Regions from separate parts of the Bradyrhizobium sp. Kon69 genome, predicted to be linked through region 3. Evidence: predicted binding sites of a transcription regulator. Region 3 holds the regulator's gene; each other region holds the start of a gene.

Region 1 (7,223 bases), on a different contig from region 3:
GACGGTCATGGCTTCCAGCATGGCGCGGGTGACGCCGCCGAGGAATCGCTCCTGCAATCGCGAATGGCCGTAGCCGACCATGACCAGGAGATCGAGGTTCTCATCGGCTGCCAGCGACAGCATGGTCGGCTGAATGTCGGAGCGCGCCGCCGACAGGTTGACGGTACGGGTCGATAGTCCGCGCCGGCCGAGATGCCTTGCCAGATTACGGGTCGAGACTTCGTCGGGAACCATGTCTGTCTCATTGATCGCAATGATCACGATCTCCTCGGCGCGGGCCAGGAACGGTGCGGCGTCGCGCATGGCGCGGGCGGCGAGGCGGCTGCCATCCCAACAGATGCCGATCCGTTTCGCCTTGAACGCTCCACGGAAGGTGTACGGCAGGAAAAGCACCGGGCCGCCCGCCTGGAACAGGATCTCGCGGGGCACATCGTTGTCGAGTGAGCCTTGCGCCGGATCCGGCTGGAGCACGATGCTGAGATCGTGCAGCCGCGCCATCTCGCCGAGCAAGCCGACCGCATCCCCCGGCATCGCCCCGAGCGGTTGGCACGTGTAGGAAATGCCGGCGTTCATCGCTTCGCTCTTGAATACCGCGAGCGCCGCCTCGGCCCGCTCCACTGCGCTTTCGCGCTCCATCTCGAACACCGCCGCCACGGCAGCGCCGCCCTCCATGATATAGGCCGCGCTGGTTGCCACATAACCAACCGCGACTGCATCGAGATGGGCGTTGAGGCCCGCTGCGAGCGAGATCGAGCCGTCGATCACCGGGCGCATCGGCCTCTCGGTGGGGATGTGGACGAGAATGTCTTTGTACATGACGTGCCTCCGATGGACATCATCCGGTGGCCGCAGTCTTTCACGGTGCGCAGGGCCCGCGTTGAGCTGCATCAAACGTGCAGCCTCGAGTTTTGGACGTGTGCCGGCCCCGGCTACTTTGCCAAGATTTAATCGCGTGGACGGGACGCTGTAAGGTGGCGACCACCATGTTGGGTGCAAGGCGACTTACCCAACATGGACATATCGACATGAACGATCGCGTCAATTCCGACACCACAACGTCCCGCAAGGTCCTGAGGCCGCGCCGGCTTGCGCTGCTCGGCACCGTGGCCGCGCTTGGCCTGGCCGTGCTGGCGACTGCTCCCGGCTCTTCGCCGTTCAGCGCGAGCTCCTTCATTGCGCCCGCCCAGGCCGCGGAGAGCGCCGCGACACCGCCGGGCTTCGGCGACCTCGTCAGCAAGGTCAAACCCGCCGTCATCTCGGTGCGGGTCAGGATCGACCAGGACAACGACAAGAGCGCGATGCTGCAACAGAACCGGATGGATTCGGACGAGGCATCGCCGTTCGACCAGTTCTCGCGGCAATTCGGCTTCCGCGGCCCTGGCATGGAAGGGATGCCGCGCCAGCACCGCCAGATGATCACGGGTGAGGGCTCCGGCTTCTTCATCTCCGCCGACGGCTATGCCGTGACCAACAACCACGTCGTCGATCACGCCGAGTCGGTGCAAGTGACGATGGACGACGGCACGATCTACAGCGCGAAAGTGGTCGGCACCGATCCGAAGACGGATCTCGCTCTGATCAAGGTCCAAGGCAAGAAGGATTTTCCGTTCGTCAAATTCTCCGACCAGAAGCCGCGCATCGGCGACTGGGTGGTCGCCGTCGGCAATCCCTTCGGCCTCGGCGGCACCGTGACCGCCGGGATCGTCTCGGCCAGCGGCCGCGACATCGGCAACGGTCCCTATGACGACTTCATCCAGATCGACGCGCCGATCAACAAGGGCAATTCCGGAGGCCCGGCCTTCGACATGAACGGCAACGTGATCGGCGTGAACACTGCGATCTTCTCGCCCTCCGGCGGCTCGGTCGGCATCGGCTTCGACATTCCGGCCTCGACCGCAAAGCTCGTCATCGCACAGTTGAAGGACAAGGGCGCGGTCACACGCGGCTGGCTCGGCGTGCAGGTGCAGCCGGTGACGTCGGATATCGCCGACAGCCTCGGCCTCAAGGAGGCGCGCGGCGCGATCGTCGACAATCCGCAGGACGGCAGCCCGGCGGCGAAGGCGGGCATCGAGGCGGGCGACGTCATCACCGCCGTCAACGGCACCGCGATCAAGGATTCCCGCGATCTCGCCCGCACCATCGCCACCCTGGCGCCGGGCACGTCCGTGAAGCTCGACGTCGTCCACAAGGGCGACAGCAAGACGGTGACATTGGCGCTCGGCGAGTTGCCGAACGAGCGGCAGGCAAGAGCCGACGAGGGCAAGTCGCAGCCAGATGCCGGCATGCCGCCGCGTCTCGGGCTCAGCCTGGCTCCGGCCGGCGACGTGCAGGGCGCCGGCCAGAAGGGCGTCGTCGTCACCGAAGTCGATCCGCAAGGGCCGGCCGCGCAGCGCGGCATCCAGACCGGCGACGTCATCCTCAATGTCGGCGGCAAGGCCGTCGCCAATATCGGCGATGTCCGTTCGGAGCTGGCGCAGGCGAAATCGTCCGGCAAGCGCAGCGTGCTGCTGCAGGTCAGAAGCGCGCAGGCGACCCGGTTCGTGGCGGTGCCGCTCGCATAAGGCGAACGTCGATCGGCGCCAGTCCAAAAAGGCGGCCCAAGGGCCGCCTTTCCTGTTCGCTTTCAGGATTCCGGATGCCCGCCGATAACATTCTCGTTAACGGCAGGGAGGATGACCCGGTTCGTCCGAAAAAGCCGTGTTCGCCCATCACAATTGCGGATCTCGTATGGACTCGGCGGCAATGAAGCCGCCGACGATTGCAAGCGTGGAACTTCGAACTTGCCGCCGCTGAGCCGGCCGGCAATTCGTATTTGATCGGTGCCGACATGGATCGATTGAAGCTCTCGCTGAGGACTGCGCTGCTCGTGGCGCCATTCGTGCTGTGGGGTGGAAACGCTCTCGGGCGTGACGACGGCCGTTACGCGGACTCTCCCCTCAAGCCATGGTTCGACGGCCTGCGCAGCCATCTCGGTCCGTGCTGCTCAGATGCGGATGGGTTTGCCGTCGCCGATCCCGATTGGGACTCGCACAATGGACATTATCGCGTGCGGCTCGACGGTGAGTGGGTCGAGGTGCCGGACGAAGCCGTGATCACCGAGCCGAACCGGGCCGGCCGCACCATGGTGTGGCCGGTGAAGACCGCGTTCGGGGTTTCGATCCGCTGCTTCATGCCGGGCAGCATGATCTGACGGAAGTCAGCGCGACCGTTTGGAGGATTTGCGCTTCGACGTTTTCTTCGAACGCTTCTTGGTTTTCCTTGAGGTCTTCTTGGACGTTTTCTTTGACGTCTTCTTGGACGTCTTCCGCTTCGCGGCTTTCTTCGGGACCTTCTTGCCCTTCTTGCGCGCCTTCGACAGGCCGATCGCGATCGCCTGCTTTCGGCTCTTCACGCGTCCGCCTCGACCGCCAGGTCCGCTTTTCGCGGTACCCTTCTTGTAGCGCTTCATCTCGCCTTCGACATCGCTGCCGGAGCTGCGCGAGTAGCGGCGCTTCTTTGCCTTGCGTGCCATGCATGTTCTCCCTTGGCTTGGGAAAACAATCCGGGACAGGCATGGTTCCGAAAGCGCGCATGCACGTCCCGGATACGCGGCTTAGTCTAGAACGAATCCGCCAGCTCGATCTCGGCTTCCAGCACCTGAATGCGCCGCGCTGCGTCGCTGGAGGACAGATCCCGCGCATATTGCGCGGGTTGATACGCCTCTTCGCTCAGTCGCTTCAGCCGGAGGCCCTGCGCCCGCGTCATCTGCTCGGTGAGGAAAGTCTTGGCGTCGTATTTACCCTGAACCTGCATGTCGCTTCTCCCTTCTGAAATCGTGACTTGACTATATGTTCTTATTTTGTTCTAACAAGTCATGGACAACAGAATTAATGAAATTCGACGTAAAATCAGCGCCTTGAGGCTGGAAATGGCCGATATCGAGGTGTCCGTCCGCGAACTCGTCGACCGCGAGCACGATTGCACAGAGAAGGCCTTGGCGCAGATGGATCTGCGCCGGAAAATCAATCTGCTGATCGGCGAATGGAAGGCTGCAGGTGGCGGCGATGTCCTGCCGAATGTCCGCGACAGGATGAGCCTTCGTTCCGCGAAGGCATCAGGTCGTCCTCTGCGCGTGGTCGCGCGCCGCTGAAAGCTTTGGGAGCGCACGGTGGAGGAAGACCCGGATGCGTACCGGATTCTAAAACTGCGTGCCGAGATTCTCGAACTGGGCTCTGCGATCCGGCAGCTGCAACGCGAGGGGCTCGACGACGCCGCGGCCCAGCTCTTGATCGCGCGCAAGCGTGCACGACTCGATCATCTGGTGAAAGCTGATCGCGCCGGCGTTCATCCTGACATCCTGGGAAGCCATCGTAGCTGAAGCGTGCGCGCAACGCGGCCCGAGAAAGTTCGTTGAAACACCAAAGCAAAAGGCCCCGCGATTGCGGGGCCTTCATGATGTCGGGGAACACCTACTTGGTGTTGCTCATGCCGCCCTTGTTGTTCGTCATGGTGCCGCCCTGGTCCGAGCCGGGGCCGGAGCCGCCCTGACCGGAGGGATCAGCACCCTTGGACGACTTGGTGTTGGCGCCTGTGGTGGTTTGCGACGATGACATCGAGGATCCGTGTTTTGCCTTGTGCGACTTGGCCTGCACGGCGAACGGTGCGGCCGCGAGGCCGGTGGCCAACATCACGGCAAGAGCGAGCTTAGTGGTCTTCATATGCGGGAACTCCCTGAGTTGAATTGACGCAGGCAGCCAACTGCCATTCGTCGCAGGAGTTCCGAACAAAGAAGTTCCGGTAAATCTCGCATCCTTCAAGATTGCTTGTCCTCTGCGAGCATGAATACGACGCCGGTCAGTGTCGCGCCGATCGCGAACGTCGTCACCAATGTGAGGGCGAAAACGACAACGGCCTGCCTGCCGCCGTTGTTCAGCAAATTGGCGACGGCTGGATTGGACAGCACGAGCACGAGGCTGAAAGCGAGCCCGAGGGCTGCGCCCATCATGGCGTGCGTCATCAGCTTGACGAGCCCGCTCGGAGAGATCAGGTCCGACGACTTTTTCGCGCGCATGGAACTCTATCTCGATCTCGCAAGCAACGCCTGCGACACGCGCCGGTTCCACCCGCATGAAGGAATCGTTATCGCCCGCTTCATCCGACGTTCATGCCGGGTGGGCGAGAATGACCCTGCAACACGGGAACATTCGATATGGGTAAGGTGGTCTTTCTCTATCGCTCTCTGGCTTATCGTAACGCCGCCGCGGACATCCTCCGCAAAGCGCGCAAGCTGCCCCGCGGCGCGGAGCGAAGCGCGGCGTGCCGCTATGCCAAGGCTCTGCGCGATCTCGCCCAAACGGAAGCCTGGCTCGAAGGACGGGTCGCGCGCGAACCGCAAACGACGCAGCGCAGGAAGAGTGCGGCCTCCGGTTAACCGGATGCGCGCTGCAATTTGGCGGAGCTGGCGGCTTCGAAGTTGCCGGGCGCCGTCGTCGCGGCAGTCTTGCGCACCAGCGGCACCTCCAGCCGGCACAACAGACCCTCAGCGCGCCAATCGAATCGCGCCTGCCCGCCGAGCTGGGACTCGACGCTCGCAAGCAGGCTCCGGGTACCAAAGCCGCGGGATTTCGGTGTCATGACGAGCGGGCCGCCGGACTCCTCCCAGGTCAGCGTGAGCAGCTCGTCCTCGACCTGCCAGCCGATCGCAAGCCGTCCCGTCCGCGTCGAGAGCGCGCCATACTTCGCCGAGTTGGTGAAAAGCTCATGCAGCGCCAGCGCCAGCGTCTGGGCGGTTGCCGGCAGCAACTGAACTTCGGACCCCGCCAATTTGATCTGGCCGCCGAGGGAATAGGGCGCGAGCTCCTCGTCGATCAGCTTCGAGAGTTCGGCGCCCTGCCAGCTCGACAGCGACAGGATCGTATGCACGCGCGCCAGTGCATTGATGCGTCCCTCGACGGCGCTGACATAGGCTTTGACCTCGTCGGCGCGGGTGAGGCGCACGATCGATTGCGCCAGCGCCAGCGCATTCTTGGCGCGATGATCGACCTCCCGCGCCAGGAGAGTCTGCCGTTCCTCGGCGCGCTTGCGTTCGGTGATGTCCACCGTCACGCCGCTGACGCGCATGACCCGACCGCTATCGTCAACCGTGGCGGCGGCCGTGCCGACACACCAGCGCACATCGCCGTCGGGCCGCACGATGCGGAACTCCGTTTCATAGGAGCGTGTGCCCTTGTTGAATTCGGCGATCGCCTTGCGCAACTGATCGACGTCCTCCGGATGCAACAGCGCCTGAACATTGGCCGGATTCACCTCGAAGCTCTCCGGGCCAACACCAAAGATGCGGTATTGTCCCTCGTCCCACATCCAGTCGCCGGTGATCCAGTCCCAGTCCCAGGAACCCATCTTGCCGGCGGCGATCGCCATGCTGCGCCGCTCTTCGCTCTCGCGCAGCTTTGCGGTGGAATTCTCCAGCTCGGCGGTGCGTGCACGCACGCGGTCCTCCAGATCCTGGTTCAGCCGTTCGAGTTCGCGCGTCTTGCGATAGAGCTCTGCAAACACTTTGACCTTGGCGCGCAGCACCTCCGGCACGACCGGGACCGGGACATAGTCGACGGCGCCCATCTCGTAACCGCGCAGGCGGTCGATGTCGCTGACTTGAATGGCCGAGATGAAGATCATCGCGGTCTTCTGGAAACGCGGGTGCTCGCGGATCATCGCGGCGAGCTCGAAGCCGTCGAGCTCGGGCATGCAGACGTCAACCAGGATCACCGCGATCTCGGTCTTGAGCAGCACCTCCAGAGCCTCGCGACCGGACGAGGCGATCACGAGGTTCTGGCCGAGATCCTTCAGGATCACCTCATAGGCGAGCAGCTTGGCCGGCTGGTCGTCGACGAGGAGGATGTTGACCTTTTCGTGGTCCATACGGGCATCCAACTCAGCGGTGCAGCCACATGCGGATTGCAAGCAGCAATTGATCGGTGTTGACGGGTTTGGCGAGGTAGTCGGACGCGCCGGCCTCGAGGCATTTCTCGCGGTCGCCCTTCATGGCCTTGGCCGTCAACGCGATGATCGGAAGACGGGCGAAGGTCGGATTTTCACGAATGACGCCGATGGTCTGATAGCCATCCATCTGCGGCATCATGATGTCCATCAGCACGATGGCGATCTCCGGATTGGATTCAACCAGGGCCACCGCCTCGTTGCCGGTCGTGGCCGTCAGCACCTTCATGCCGCGCCGCTCCAGCACG
Region 2 (7,223 bases), on a different contig from region 3:
CGCGACGCGGCCCGCCGCAGCCGCCGAGATGGTGCTGGTGCGCATCGCCTATGTCGCCGACCTGCCGACGCCGGACGAAGCGATCAAGATGCTGGAGCAGAACGGCGGGGGTTCGCCGGTCGTGAGCGGCGGCAGTGCCGCGCGCAACGCGCCGGCGGGACCGGTGGCGTCCGCAGCTCCGGTTCGCATGCCGACATCGTCGCCGTCCTCGTTCGGCGGCGGTGGTGCCCGTCCGCAGATGGCAACGCCCGCGCCGGATCCGCAAGCTGCCGCGCCCGTGTTGCGTGTCACGAGCTTCACCCAGCTCGTTGCGCTCGCCGGGCAGAAGCGCGACCTCCTGACCAAGGGGGCGCTCGAAGGCGACATGCGCCTCGTTCGTTTCGAGGAGGGCCGGTTGGAAGTCGCGCTCGAGCCCAACGCCTCCAAGACCATGATTTCCGATCTCGCGCGCAAATTCGAGCTCTGGACCGGGCGCCGCTGGACCGTGATCGTCTCCAACGAGCCGGGCCAGCCGACGCTGCGCTCGGTGAGCCAGGCGGCCAAGCAGGAACATGCGCGCACCGCCGAGGCCGATCCGCGCGTGCGCGAGGTGCTGTCGCGTTTTCCGGGTGCGAAGGTCGTCGAGGTCCGCAGGCTTGCCCCCGAGGCGCCGGAATCCGATATTAACGCCGACTATGGCAGTGACGATCCGCCCGACGGTTCCGACGGCGACGATCTCTAGAGCATGATCCGGAAAAGCGTGAAGCGCTTTTCCGATTGGATCATGCTCAAAACAACTAGCGAAGGCGCGATGATGATTGATCGCGCCAACCAAGGACAGCACCGATGGTCGATATTTTCGGCATGATGAAGCAGGCGCAGCAGCTGCAATCCAAGATGCAGGAGATGCAGGACCAGCTCGCCAACGTCGAGGTCGAGGGCATCTCCGGCGGCGGTCTCGTCGCCGTGCGCATGACCGCGAAGATGGACGTCAAGGGCGTCAAGATCGATCCTTCGCTGATGAAGGCGGAAGAGCGCGAGGTGCTCGAGGATCTGCTCGTCACCGCGTTCGGCGAGGCCCGCCGCAAGGCGGAAGCCGCCATGCAGGAGAAGATGCAGTCGCTCACCGGCGGGCTCGGCCTGCCGCCGGGGCTGTCGGGGCTGTTCGGCCAGTAATATGGGCGCTGTTGCGGGTCCTGAGATCGAGCGGCTGGTCCAGCTTCTCGCGCGGCTGCCGGGCCTCGGCCCGCGCTCGGCGCGGCGCGCGGCGCTGCATCTGATCAAGAAGCGCGAAGCGCTGATGATGCCGCTGTCCTCGGCCATGCAGGTCGCGCTCGAGAAGGTCCAGGTCTGCAAGACCTGCGGCAACATCGACACGCAAAGTCCCTGCACGGTCTGCACCGATCCGAAGCGCGATCCCTCGATCATCGTCGTCGTCGCCGACGTTGCCGATCTCTGGGCGCTGGAGCGGGCCAATGCCACCCAAGGGCGCTATCACGTGCTGGGCGCGACATTGTCGCCGCTCGACGGCGTCGGCCCGCAGGACCTCACCATCGAGGCGCTGGTCGCGCGCGCGCATGAGGCGCAGGTGCATGAGGTCATCCTGGCGCTGAATGCCACCGTCGACGGCCAGACCACGGCACACTACATCACCGACCTGCTTCAGGACGCCAACGTAAAAGTAACCCGGCTCGCCCATGGTGTGCCGGTCGGCGGCGAGCTTGATTATCTCGATGAAGGTACGCTATCGGCCGCGATGCGGCAGCGCACCCTGTTCTAGCCATCCAGACTTACGGAACGGACGACATGACGAAACTTTTCGCCACACGATGGGCTTTGGTCGCGACGCTGACGATGCTGGCAACGCCGGCGATCTCCGCGCAGCAGGACGACGGGGCTCCGCCGCCGTCGAAGCCCGGCAAGCCGATCAATGCCGGCGAGGTGCTCTCGGGCGAGCTGAACACGATGAAAGTGCGCGACGTCAAGAACGTCGGCAAGCGGGTTGCGACCTACCAGATCACCTCCGAGCCGCGCCGGCTGCCGCCGCCGAACGGACTGTGCAATCTCGAGACCGGCCCCGAAACCTTCCAGCTCGTTCCCAGCGGCGACGCGCAGGCCGCACAGTTGAAGACGTTCGCCGGCAAGGAGATCTCGGTCAAGGTCGACGAAGTCGCCTGCGCCAGCGACCCCGGCCAGATGAGCGAGGCCGTGATCACGAAGTGGAGTTTGATCAAGAAGCAATAGGGGAGCTCTGCTATCTGCGTCGTCATTGCGAGGAGCACTTGCGACGAAGCAATCCAGACCGTCTCCGCGGCGGCAGTCTGGATTGCTTCGCTTCCGCCTTCGCTCTTCGAGCTACGGCGGACAAGTCGCTCGTAATGACGAAGGTGAGAGAGCCGGTCTAAACCCTCACCGGCCCCAGCGCATCAAAATGCCCGCGCTTCTGCAGCCAGGCCAGCAGCACCAGGCTCGGGATCGCCACCAGCATGCAGATCACGAAGAACAGCGGCCAGCCGGTGGTATCAGCCACGAAGCCGGCGCCTGACGAGAGATAGGTCCGCCCCACCGCGGCAAGCGCGGTGAGCAGCGCATATTGCGTCGCCGTGTGCAGCGGGTTCTGGCAGAGCGCCGAAAGATAGGCGACGAAGATCACCGTGCCGATCGCGCTTGTGAAGTTCTCACAGGTGATGGCGAAGGCGAGCGCCCATTGGCTGGTGCCGACAAAGGCCAGCCAGGAGAAGGAGAGATTCGCAAGCGCCTGCACCACGCCGCCGATCCAGAGGCTGGTCGCAAGCGAATAGCGCCGTGCGACGAAGCCGCCGGCAAAGCCGCCGATCAGCGTCGCAGCAAGGCCCACGCCCTTCACGATCGCGGCATAGTCGTTGCGGGAGAAGCCGAGGTCGATCACGAACGGTGCGGTCATCGTGCCGGAGAAGGCGTCGGTGAACTTGAACAGCACGACGAAGGCGAGCGCGGCGAGCGCGTCCTTGCGCGTCAGGAATTCCGAGAAGGCGCCGACCGCCGCGTGCAGCACGCGCGCGAACGCGGTCTGCGTCTGCGTCGCGGCTTCCGCCCGCAATGACTGCTCGGGCTCGGTCGCGACCAGCGCCGTGATCGTCCCGATCAGCACCATCGCCGCCATCACCACATAACCCCACATCCAGGCGGACGTGCGGGTGATGCCGGTGCTCTCGAAGCCCGACACGATGAACAGCGCGCCGGCGGTCGAGACCAGCATGCCGATGCGATAGGCCGCGACATAGGACGCCATGCCGGCGGCCTGCTCGCTTTCCGGCAGGCTCTCGACGCGGAAGGCGTCGACCACGATGTCCTGCGTCGACGAGGCCGTCGCCACCAGCAATGCGCCGAGCGCGACGTAGAACGGCGAGCGCGCGGGATCGGTCAGCGCCAGCAGCAGGATGGCTGCGATCAGCAGCAATTGCGAGAACAGCAGCCAGCCGCGCCGCCGCCCGAACGCGCGCGTGAACAGCGGCACATGCATCGCATCCACCAGCGGCGCCCACAGGAATTTCAGCGTGTAGGGCGTGCCGACCAGCGCAAACAGCCCGATGGTCTTGAGATCGACGCCTGATTCCCGCATCCACACCAGCAGCGTCGAGCCCGACAACGCCAGCGGCAGCCCGGACGAGAAGCCGAGGAACAGCACGATCAGCACCCGCGGCTGCAGGTAAACGGCAAGGCTGTCACGCCAGGAAGTGGGGGCCGTGCCGGGGCCGGCAGGTGAGGTCGCGTCGGGTGCGGTCATGGCAGGGTGTTAGCAGATTCTGGCAGCGCTGCCTCTTCTCCCTCTCCCCGTTCTTACGGGGAGAGGGTCGGGGTGAGGGGCCTCTCTCCACAAATGAGATGGTTGTGAGACCTGTACCCCCTCACCCGGATCGCAAGGGCGATCCGACCTCTCCCCGCAAGCGGGGCGAGGTAAGGAAAGTCACTCCCCCGCCTGGAGCTTCCGCGGGAACAGCTCGGCAGCGCCGGTCGCGACCAGATGCGGCGCTTCCGGCGCATCGCTCTTGCTGAAATCGAGCTCTTCGATACGCCCGGCGCGTTTCTCGATCTTGTCGGCGGAGATCAGCACCTGCCGCACGTCTTCGTTCGCGTCGGCAAAGTGCTTCTGCAATTTCAGCACGCGGTCGCGCAGGCGGCCGAGGTCGTCGCCGAGCTTGATCACCTCGGTGCGGATCTGGTCGGCGGCGTCGCGCATGCGCGCGTCCTTCATGATCTGCTGCATCACCTGGATCGCCAGCATCAGCAGCGACGGCGACACCAGCACGACCCGGGCGCGATACGCCTTCTGGATCACGTCGTCGAAACCGTCGTGGATTTCGGCGTAGACCGATTCCGACGGCACGAACATCAGCGCCATGTCCTGGGTCTCGCCGGCGACGAGATATTTCTCGGCGATGTCGCTGACATGCTTCATGACGTCGCCGCGCAGCCGCTGCGTGGCGATGCGCTTTTCCTCGTCGGTGCGCGCGTCATGCAGCGCGGTCATCGCTTCCAGCGGAAATTTCGCGTCAATGCAGAGCGGCCGCTGGTCGGGCAGGAACACGACGCAGTCCGGCCGCTTGCCGGTCGAGAGCGTGAACTGGAACTCGTAGGCGCCCTTCGGCAGACCGTCCTGGACGATCGCCTCCATCCGCGCCTGACCGAAGGCGCCGCGCGACTGTTTGTTGGCGAGCACGTCGCGCAGGGTCGTGACCTGTGTGGTGAGGTCGGTGAGGTTCTTGTGCGCGCTGTCGATGATGCCGAGCCGCTCGTGCAGCGCGTGCAGGCTCTCCATGGTGTTGCGGGTCGAGTGCTCCATGGACTGGCCGACGCGGTGGGTCACCGAATCCAGCCGCTCGTTGACCGCGCGCGCCATGTCGGCCTGGCGGCCGGCCAGCGTCTGGGTCATGGCGTCGACCCGGCCCGAAGCCTCGCTCTGGGCATGCAGCATCTGGCTGATGCGCTCCTCGAGCTCGTCGGCGCGGATGGCGTTGGCCATCGCGAGTTCCGCGCCGCGCCGCCCGGAGCGCGCGATCACGACGGCGATCACCACCATCAGGATGAGGACCAGGGCGCCGAAGCCGATCAGCGCGTCCACGGTGCGCACCGGCCAGTCGCCGAGCATGAAAATGATCTCGTTCATGCTCCTGCTTCTAGCCGATTCGCTCGGCGGCACGAACGAATAGCGAACATTTAGTGTAAATGCCCCGTTAATTTTTATGGTTAACGAAAGGCGAAGTTTTATGGTTAGCGGAGGGTTAACGGGGTTCCCGGCCGGATTGACCGCATCGAACGCGCGGCTTAAATCGCGGCCATGGCCCTCAGAGAAATCATCATCCTGCCCGACAAGCAGCTGCGTCTGGTCTCCAAGCCGATCGAGAAGGTCACGCCGGAGATCCGCAAGCTTGCCGACGACATGTTCGAGACCATGTACGACGCGCCCGGCATCGGGCTCGCGGCGATCCAGATCGCGCAGCCGTTGCGGCTGATCACCATGGACCTCGCCAAGCCCGACCAGGACGGCGAGACCAAGCCCGAGCCGCGCGTCTTCATCAACCCGGAAATCATCGCCTCCTCCGAGGACCTGTCGGTCTACGAGGAAGGCTGCCTGTCGATCCCCGAATATTACGAGGAGGTCGAGCGCCCTGCCAAGGTGCGGGTGCGCTACATGGATCTGGACGGCAAGGTGCACGAGGAGGACGCGGAAGGCCTCTACGCCACCTGCATCCAGCACGAGATCGACCATCTCAACGGCGTGCTGTTCGTCGACTATCTGTCAAAGCTCAAGCGCGACCGCGTGCTGAAGAAATTCGAGAAAGCCGCCAAGCGCGCGGAGTGAGTAGGGTTCTCTCTCGTCGTCATGGCCGGGCTTGACCCGGCCATCCACGCCTTGCTTGCTTTGTCGCCAAGACCGTGGATGCCCGGGACAAGCCCGGGCATGACGGAGAAACCATCCTTACCGAGCGCCGCCACATGCCCCTCCGCCTGATCTTCATGGGCACGCCCGATTTCTCCGTGCCGACGCTGCTCGAGCTCGTCGCGCACGGCCACGAGATCGTGGCCGTGTATACGCGCGCGCCCAAGCCCGGCGGCCGGCGCGGCCTGCAATTGCAGCCGACACCGGTGGAAGAGGCCGCGCGAAAGCTTGGCGTGCCGGTGCTGACGCCGAAGACGTTGAAAACGCCGGAGGCGCTGGAAGAATTTCGCGCCTTCGACGCCGATGCCGCCGTCGTCGTCGCCTATGGCATGATCCTGCCGCAGGCGATCCTCGATGCGCCAAAGCTTGGCTGCTACAATCTGCACGCCTCGCTGCTGCCACGCTGGCGCGGTGCTGCTCCCATCAACCGCGCGATCATGGCCGGCGATGCCGAGAGCGGCGTGATGGTGATGAAGATGGATGTCGGGTTGGACACCGGCGACGTCGCCATGGCGGAACGGCTCGCGATCACGGACAATATGACCGCGCTCGATCTGCACGATCGTCTGTCCCGGCTCGGTGCCGATCTGATGGTGCGCGCCATGGCCGCGCTCGCCCGCGGCGGGCTTCAGCTCAAGCAGCAGAGTGAGGACGGCGTCACCTATGCCGCCAAGATCGACAAGGCCGAAGCGCGGATCGACTGGACCAGGCCCGCGCGCGAGGTGCTGCGCCATATCCACGGCCTGTCGCCGTTTCCCGGCGCCTGGGCCGAGCTTGAGAATGCGCGGGTAAAAATCCTGCGCTGCGAGCTGGCGAAAGGCGCGGGCGCACCCGGCGAGGTGCTCGACGATCACCTCACCATCGCCTGCGGCGAGGGCGCAATCCGCCTGATCGAGCTCCAGCGCGAAGGCAAGGCGCGCATGCAGGCCGCGGACTTCCTGCGCGGCGTGCCGCTCAAGCCGCCGATGCGGCTGGCCTGATGCCCCGCTACAAGCTCATCATCGAATATGACGGCGCGCCGTTCTTCGGCTGGCAGGTGCAGGAGACGCTGCCCTCGGTGCAGGGCGCGCTGGAGGCTGCCGTCAAGGCGATGACCGGCGCGGATGCACGCGTGCACGGCGCCGGGCGCACCGATGCCGGCGTGCATGCGCGTGGCCAGGTCGCGCATGTCGATATCGACAAGCAGTTTCCGCAGGGTCGTTTTCGCGACGGCTTGAACGCGCATTTGCGCCCGCATCCGATCGCCGTGCTCGAGGCGGACATCGTGCCTGATAGTTTCGAGGCACGCTTCTCGGCCGTGAAGCGCCACTACCGCTACCGTATC
Region 3 (7,223 bases):
GGCCGTTCGGCGATTCACCATCGCCGTGAGCGCGCCGTGCTCGGCCGCGAAATCGGCGCCAACGATCAGCGCGAGGACTATCTGCGCGCGCATCTGGAGGAGCGTGACGACGGCACACGCGTCGTTCTTCCCGTCAATCATCAGGACTCTTCGCTGCTTGCGAATCTCGCTGCAGCACAGGTACTTCTCGTGCGCGCACCGTTCGCGCCGAAGGCCGAAGCCGGCACGGCTTGCGAAGTGTTGCGGCTCCCCGTCTGAGCGTCCCGCAATGCGCGTTCCGCGAACTTTGCTCTGTTCACGGTAAATTAAGCAGTTGCGGAACATGTATCGAACATATAGTGTCCGTTCATGATTTGTTTCGAGTATGTAGCGGCTTATTGCCGAATTCTGCGTCTCATAATCGGACGACATCAACCGGGGGACTTTGGTCGAGATGTTAACGCGCAAACAATACGAGCTTCTGCGGTTCATCAGTGAACGTCTGAAGGAAAGCGGCGTGCCGCCCTCCTTCGACGAGATGAAGGATGCGCTCGATCTGCGCTCGAAGTCGGGCATCCATCGCCTGATCACGGCGCTCGAGGAGCGTGGCTTCATCCGACGCCTGCCCAACCGCGCCCGTGCGATTGAAGTCATCAAGCTGCCGGAGCTCCAGGCAGCCGCAGGCAGCCGCCGCGGCTTCACGCCGAGCGTCATCGAGGGCAATCTCGGCAAGGTGCGTGCGAGCTCCAGCCTGCCCGCGGACGACGGCGAACGTCCCGTCGCGGTGCCGGTGATGGGCCGCATCGCGGCCGGCACGCCGATCGAGGCGTTGCAGACCCGCAGCCATACTATCAGTGTGCCGCCCGACATGCTCGGTTCGGGCGAGCATTACGCGCTCGAAGTGCGCGGTGATTCCATGGTCGAGGCCGGCATCCTCGACGGCGACATGGCGCTGATCCAGCGCAACGAGAGCGCCGATACAGGCGACATCGTGGTGGCGCTGATCGACGACGAGGAAGCGACGCTGAAGCGCTTCCGCCGCCGCGGCGCCTCGATCGCGCTCGAGCCCGCCAACGCAGCCTATGAGGTCCGCATCCTGCCGCCCAACCGGGTGAAGATTCAGGGCAAGCTGATCGGGCTTTACCGGAAGTACTGATACCGGGCGTCCTTGATCCCGGGAGTACTTGATACCGGAGGTGCCTGGCGCCTCGCGCGCTTCCGATCGGCATCGCCGGTCAGAGATTGGAGCGGATCATCGTCCGTTCCGGCTGGGTAGTCTTTCTGGTTCTGCACAGACTATCCGGCCCCTCCTTCGGCGCTGGCTCCTCACGACGCCCACGAAGCGGCACTGGTTGGCGGCACAAGTGTTCGAGGAAACGGCGGCCGGCGATCAAGCTCGACCGTTGCAGTCAAGCCGGCGATATTCGCGCACGCGCCTCCCGAATGCATCGCAACTCGCTTTGTTCCTATTGAATTCGGGAAAGATAATGTGATCGCGGCTCACGGAAACCAGCCGCAGATTTGCCCACAACCAAGCAGAGCGTTCATGCTTCAACTCTGATAGAGGCCTGCGCCTCGATTAAGAGACGCGGGTTGCTATCCCAGCATGAGGAGCACCCGATGTGTGACTACAGCCTGCATGCCGTCGCGTCGCGCCCCGCCGAAGTCGGCGAGACGATCGTCACGACAAGCTTCCGCGGCACCTCGACGCGCGGCTTCGCCTCGGCGGCCGATCCGTCTGTTGCCGTCTGCCTGCTGCCGGGAACGGAGCTCGCCTTCGCCGACGACGTTCGCTACGACAATCGCTGGATCTGGACGCGCACCATCAATTCCCGCGTGGGCAAGTTCGGCAAGATCGACCCGCACGTTCCCGACCGCCATCATGACGCGATCGAATTCCCCGACGGCAAATACGTGCTGGTGACGCAGCTCGTCGAAGGCCAGCGCGCGACCGTGCTGCAACTGCCGGTGACTCAGTCGGTCACCGAGCGCGAGCACAAGGCGCAGATTATCGCCGACCGGCAGCCGACCGTCAGGCACCTGCCGATCGGCTGACACAGCCGTCTCCGGCTACGAGGTCGGGGGTCAGGATTGAATTGCCATCGCCGGCCGTGGCCGGCGAGATGGTACGGCTTGCGTCCGCGAAATCCAATCGGATGGACCAAGCCCGCACGTCTCCGCCGCACGAAGTTTGAGCCGCCCTGCCTGAATTTTGAACGTCCGCTTCGCAGCCAAATGACCGATGCTGTCAGGGCTTGAGACGGCGGACACGCTCGATGAAAACCTTCCTTCGCGTCGTTGAACTCTGGGTCCCCGATCGGACGCGCACGCGGCTGGAGTTTGGTGGCGGTCTCTATGGCGAAGGGCTGTCCGCGTTCAAGGCCGTCAGCGAAGAGCTGCACTTCGGATATGACGAGGGACTTCCGGGCAAGGCCTGGGCCGCGGGCCACCCCGTGATCCTCACCAAATTCGCCAACTCCTATTTCAAACGGACCGATCAGGCGCTCGCGGCCGGCCTCACCTGCGGCGTCGCGGTGCCGGTGTTTGCGGGTGAATTCCTGCAAGCCGTCATGGTGCTGTTCTGCGGCGAGGACGAAGCGCATGTTGGGGCGATCGAGCTCTGGCACAACGACCCTGATGCCTCCCACGAGATGGGGCTTGTCGACGGCTATTACGGCACTGCCGACATGTTTGAATTCAACTCCCGCCACACCAAATTTCCTCGCGGCTTTGGCCTGCCTGGCCGCACCTGGAAGGCGGGCCTGCCGCTGATCATAAAGGACCTGCACGACGCCAGGAGTTTTCTGCGCTGGGAGGACGCGGCCAAGGTCGGGATCAATTTCGGCGTCGGCGTGCCCTATCGGACGAGCGCGGACCAGACCTGGGTCCTGACATTCCTCTCCGCGCAGGCCACGCCGATTGCGCGACGCTTCGAGATCTGGATCCCGAACGAGACCCGCTCGGCACTGGTGTTCCGCGCCGGCGATTGCAGCGCGCAGACCGACCTTGCCGCGCTCTATGCGGATAAATCCATTGCCAGAGGCGAAGGCAGCATCGGCGGGGCCTGGGCCACCGGCATGCCCGCGCTCAACGCCGATCTGGTGCATGACGGCTCGGTCGCCGGTCTCGAAGCCTGCACATCCGGACTGAGCCGAATGGTGGCCCTGCCGGTCATCGGCAATTCCAGGCTCGACGCCGTACTGGCCTGGTACTTGTAACCGATCCGATCAATCGTCTGCCTGCAAGTCGGTCTCCGCCGGCGTTGCGTCCTTGATGCGGGGCGCGATCGCCTTCGGCGCAAGGCTGCCGTCGAAATCACCCTCGCCTGCGCCGGCTGGCAACCAGGGGCGGCTCGTGCCTCTCGCCCTCACCGCGTGAACCACAAAGCCGTCACCACGCTGCGTCAGCGCCAGCGCACTCTGGCTGGCAAGCCGTTGCCGATCGACCACCATCGCCGCGCAATCGGGTGGCGCGGGGCGTGTCGTCACCACCAGCGTGGCCCGACTGCAATCGTCCGCGAGAGCGTCGACGCGCAGTGCCAGCGCGACCAGCCTCCCGTCGGCCAGTGGCGTCACGCAGCCGGACTCGTCACAGGACACGCCATCGGCCAGAGAGGCTCGGCCCGCATCACGCGGATCGGCGTCGGCAGCGAGCCATTCCTTGAGCAGAAAGCTGTCCTTGCTCGTCCTGATCAGGTGTAGATGTCCGTCCCTGCCCCGCACCGCAACGCTCGCGCCATCCCCGGCAATCAGGATGTCGGGCTGCCGCGCCGACAGTCCCCAGAGGATCGCTGCCAGCAGCACCAGGGCGCCGGACCAGCGTAGCGGCGTGCGCAACAAGCCCAGCAGGATGATTCCCAGGCTCGCCGCGATCAGCGGCGCGATCCCGAACGCCGAGATGCGGCCGACGGCGCCCGGCAATGCCGCGACCCAGCGCGAGACCGCGACCATCCAGTCGATGCCGATCCCCATCAGCCACCAGAACACGCTGTCCAGCCCGAACGGCGCAGCAAGCAGCCCCAACAGTCCCGCCGGCATCACCAGCGCCGAGACCACAGGCATCGCGCCGAGATTGGCGAGCACCCCGAACGGCGTGACACGGTGGAAATGGAACGCGGCGTAGGGCGTGGTCGCAAGTCCCGCAATCAGCGAGGCCATGAACAGCATCGCGACCTCGCGGCCACCCCACATCGCAATGCGCGCGGTCGCCGAATGGTCCGGCGAGGCAAACAAATTGGGCATGCCGATCTGCACCAAGGCGACGAGCCCGAGCGTTGCCGCAAACGACATCTGAAAACTCGGATGCACCAGTGCTTCCGGCGCGACCCCCAGCACGATCAGCGCGGCGACAGCAAGCGTGCGAAAGGTGATGGCGCGGCGATCGACCATCACCGCGATCAGCACCACCGCCGTCATGAAGAACGATCTTTGCGTTGCGACCTCCGCGCCTGACAGCAGCAGGTAAAACGCAGCAGCGACCAGCGCGGCGGCCGCCGACCATTTCTTGATGGCGAAGCCGGCCGCAAGTCCCGGGATCACAGCGAGCAGCGCGCGCACCGCGAAGAACACGACACCGGCAACGACGGCCATGTGATAACCGGAAATCGAGAGCACGTGGCCGAGACCGGAGATGAACATCGCATCGTTGACGGGCGTGGTGATCGCATCGCGCCGCCCGGTAAGCAGCGCGGTCGCGATCGCCCGGTTGTCGCCGTCGAGCGTCGCCCGGATGCGGGCATCGATCGCATCGCGAAGGCCTTGCATGAAGGCCGCATAACGCAGCCGCAAGCCGGCGGTCTCAGGCGGCGGCGCCACCGTGATTGCGCCCATCGCGAAGCCGGAGGCCCCGATGCCCTGGAAGAACATGTCACGCGAAAAGTCGTAGCTGCCGGGCCGCACCGGCGCGAGCGGCGGCATCAGCCGTGCCTTCAGCTGAACGAAGCTACCGACCTCCGGCGCGGTGCCTTTGCGGACCGACAGGCGCACGCGCTCGAGCCTGACGTCGCTGCGTTGCGCCTCCATCGCCGTGACGCGCAGCACGAAACGATCGGTACGCTCGCGGATGTCGCGGGCCTCGACGAAGCCTGACAACGACACCGAATAGAGCGCCTTTGCCAGCACCGGGTGGGCGATCCGCGCCGTCTTCCAGGTCGCGACGGCAAAGCCGGCCGCGACCGCCGCGATCATGATGGCTGGGGCGAACAGCCGGCTCCGCCGCAACAGAGCCGCGCCGAGCAGGAGTGCGATGGCGGTCGTGGCAACGACCAACAGTACTGGCTCGTGATCGGCAGAGAAATAAAGCGCGATGCCGCAGCCAAACGTGACGGGCACCCACGGCAACAGCCGCCCGGCGCCAGCCTCGGCGCGTAGCCATGCGCGGAGGGTCGCGGCCAGCGAGGTCCAGAGGTCGAGGCCTGCAGGCGCGAGGCCGCCCGCGGACGCGGTGCGGCCCGCGGGCCACGTCCCCGCGATCCCCTGCGACCGTACCGGCCGGCCCGGCTCCGCCATTTCCTGCACTCGATGATACGCAACGAAGGCCGAAGCTACCGGAACGTGCAGGCGGGCGGATAGCGGTACGGATCAGGAACGAAAGGGCGCGACCGCTACTTTTCCTCTTCCATCGTCACGGCGACATCGGCCTTGGCCGACAGCCGGACCTTGTTGCCCTCGATATCGGCGACGAGGCCCTTATCGATGAAGTGATGATGCCCTTTGTGGCTGCCCTCGCCGCTGTCCTTCTTCGTCAGCTTGATGCGATTGCCTTCGACCTTGTCAACGGTGCCGATATGGACGCCGTCGGCGCCGATAACTTCCATGTGCTCTGCGATGTTCTGCATGGTGCGTTCCTTGTTGGACCCACCCCAACGCGCAGGGCGCACGTTCGTTCTCTCTCGCGAGAATGACGATGCCGTGTGCCCGCTGGTCAGATCAGCGGCGCCTGCGACGAAGCATGGTGATTGACGATCTTCCAGTCGCCGTCCTCGCGCATGATGACCCAGCTCATCTTGACCGAGAAATCAGGGCGTTCGCCGGCGAGATCGAACGAGATCGTTGCGGCCATGTTGATGAGGTCAGGACCTACCTGCGCCGCCTTCACCTCGGAGAACACAGCGCTCGGCTGGCGCCAGCGCGGCAGGCCGTTGAAATAGTCTGCGACGCCATCCCTGCCCCGGTAGAGCTTCGGGTTCGAGCCGAAGAAGAACGTATTCTTCCCATAAAGCGACGACAGCGCGGCCGCATCGAGCGTGGCGAAGCCGGCGCACCATTTCGCGATGATGGCGGAAACGATCGCGTCGGCTTCGTCGTTCATTGTGGTCCCTCAGCCTTTGGCAACTTCCTTCGCGAACGTGTCGCGCAGGCCGATGGTCCTGGAAAATACCGGCTTGCCGGGCGTCGAGTCCTTGTCGCGCACGAAATAGCCCTGGCGCTCGAACTGCATCGGCTCGGTCGAATTGCTTTCCGCGACTGATGCTTCGATCCGGGCGTCAGCCAAAATCTCGAGCGACTGCGGATTGAGATCGGCGGCGAAGTTCGAGGCGTCCGGGCTCGGATTGGCAAACAGCTGGTTGTAGATGCGGATTTCCGCGGGCACGGATGTTGCCGCCGACAGCCAGTGCATGGTGGCCTTGACCTTGCGGCCATCGGGCGCGTTGCCGCCCTTGGTGGCGGGATCGTAGGTGCAGCGCAGCTCCACCACTTCGCCGACCTCGTTCTTGATCACGCCCGTGCACTTGACGAAATAGGCGTAGCGCAGCCGCACCTCGTTGCCGGGCGACAGACGGAAGAACTTTTTCGGCGGGTTCTCCATGAAGTCGTCCTGCTCGATATAGAGCTCACGGCCGAACGTGATCTTCCGGGTGCCGGCAGAGGGATCGTCCGGATGGTTGATCGCCTCGAGCTCCTCGGTCTGCCCTTCCGGATAGTTCTCGATCACGACCTTGAGCGGCTTCAGCACCGCCATCCGCCGCTGCGACGTGCGGTTGAGCTCCTCACGGATGCAGAACTCGAGCATGCCGACGTCGACGACGCTGTTGGCCTTCGCCACGCCGATACGCTTGACGAATTCGCGAAGGGCGGCCGGCGGCACGCCGCGGCGGCGCATCCCCGCCATGGTCGGCATGCGCGGATCGTCCCAGCCCGCGACATGGCCCTCGCGCACGAGCTGGGTCAGCACGCGCTTGGAGAGCAGCGTGTAGGTCAGGTTCAGCCGCGCGAATTCGTACTGGTGCGGCTTCGACGGCACCG

The links. Region 3 encodes LexA, which represses DNA repair genes until DNA is damaged. Its sites were predicted from a motif close to TGTTCNNNNTGTGTTCNG; they were not measured.
Region 1: the regulator LexA is predicted to act here: its motif matches at 3,829-3,846, upstream of AC0L3U_RS07770 (DUF3072 domain-containing protein).
Region 2: the regulator LexA is predicted to act here: its motif matches at 5,157-5,174, upstream of AC0L3U_RS27365 (DNA recombination protein RmuC).

Annotation. Positions count from the first base shown of each region.
Region 1 covers NZ_JBVVOS010000004.1:275,570-282,792, reverse strand. Annotated here, with positions in the region: gene AC0L3U_RS07790 (universal stress protein) at 1-816, opposite strand, end outside; gene AC0L3U_RS07785 (Do family serine endopeptidase) at 1,026-2,561, shown strand; gene AC0L3U_RS07780 (hypothetical protein) at 2,828-3,190, shown strand; gene AC0L3U_RS07775 (DUF6496 domain-containing protein) at 3,197-3,511, opposite strand; gene AC0L3U_RS07770 (DUF3072 domain-containing protein) at 3,598-3,792, opposite strand; gene AC0L3U_RS07765 (hypothetical protein) at 3,908-4,129, shown strand; gene AC0L3U_RS07760 (hypothetical protein) at 4,148-4,357, shown strand; gene AC0L3U_RS07755 (hypothetical protein) at 4,449-4,697, opposite strand; gene AC0L3U_RS07750 (hypothetical protein) at 4,793-5,050, opposite strand; gene AC0L3U_RS07745 (hypothetical protein) at 5,189-5,410, shown strand; gene AC0L3U_RS07740 (HWE histidine kinase domain-containing protein) at 5,407-6,897, opposite strand; gene AC0L3U_RS07735 (HAMP domain-containing protein) at 6,911-7,223, opposite strand, start outside.
Region 2 covers NZ_JBVVOS010000022.1:140,546-147,768, forward strand. Annotated here, with positions in the region: gene AC0L3U_RS27340 (DNA polymerase III subunit gamma/tau) at 1-721, shown strand, start outside; gene AC0L3U_RS27345 (YbaB/EbfC family nucleoid-associated protein) at 826-1,155, shown strand; gene recR (recombination mediator RecR) at 1,157-1,759, shown strand; gene AC0L3U_RS27355 (hypothetical protein) at 1,786-2,223, shown strand; gene AC0L3U_RS27360 (AmpG family muropeptide MFS transporter) at 2,381-3,745, opposite strand; gene AC0L3U_RS27365 (DNA recombination protein RmuC) at 3,926-5,125, opposite strand; gene def (peptide deformylase) at 5,297-5,821, shown strand; gene fmt (methionyl-tRNA formyltransferase) at 5,956-6,879, shown strand; gene truA (tRNA pseudouridine(38-40) synthase TruA) at 6,879-7,223, shown strand, end outside.
Region 3 covers NZ_JBVVOS010000018.1:46,054-53,276, forward strand. Annotated here, with positions in the region: gene AC0L3U_RS23370 (molybdopterin molybdotransferase MoeA) at 1-258, shown strand, start outside; gene lexA (transcriptional repressor LexA) at 434-1,135, shown strand; gene AC0L3U_RS23380 (hypothetical protein) at 1,600-2,034, shown strand; gene AC0L3U_RS23385 (GAF domain-containing protein) at 2,256-3,197, shown strand; gene AC0L3U_RS23390 (ComEC/Rec2 family competence protein) at 3,207-5,486, opposite strand; gene AC0L3U_RS23395 (DUF2171 domain-containing protein) at 5,582-5,815, opposite strand; gene AC0L3U_RS23400 (YybH family protein) at 5,902-6,288, opposite strand; gene AC0L3U_RS23405 (glutamine--tRNA ligase/YqeY domain fusion protein) at 6,298-7,223, opposite strand, start outside.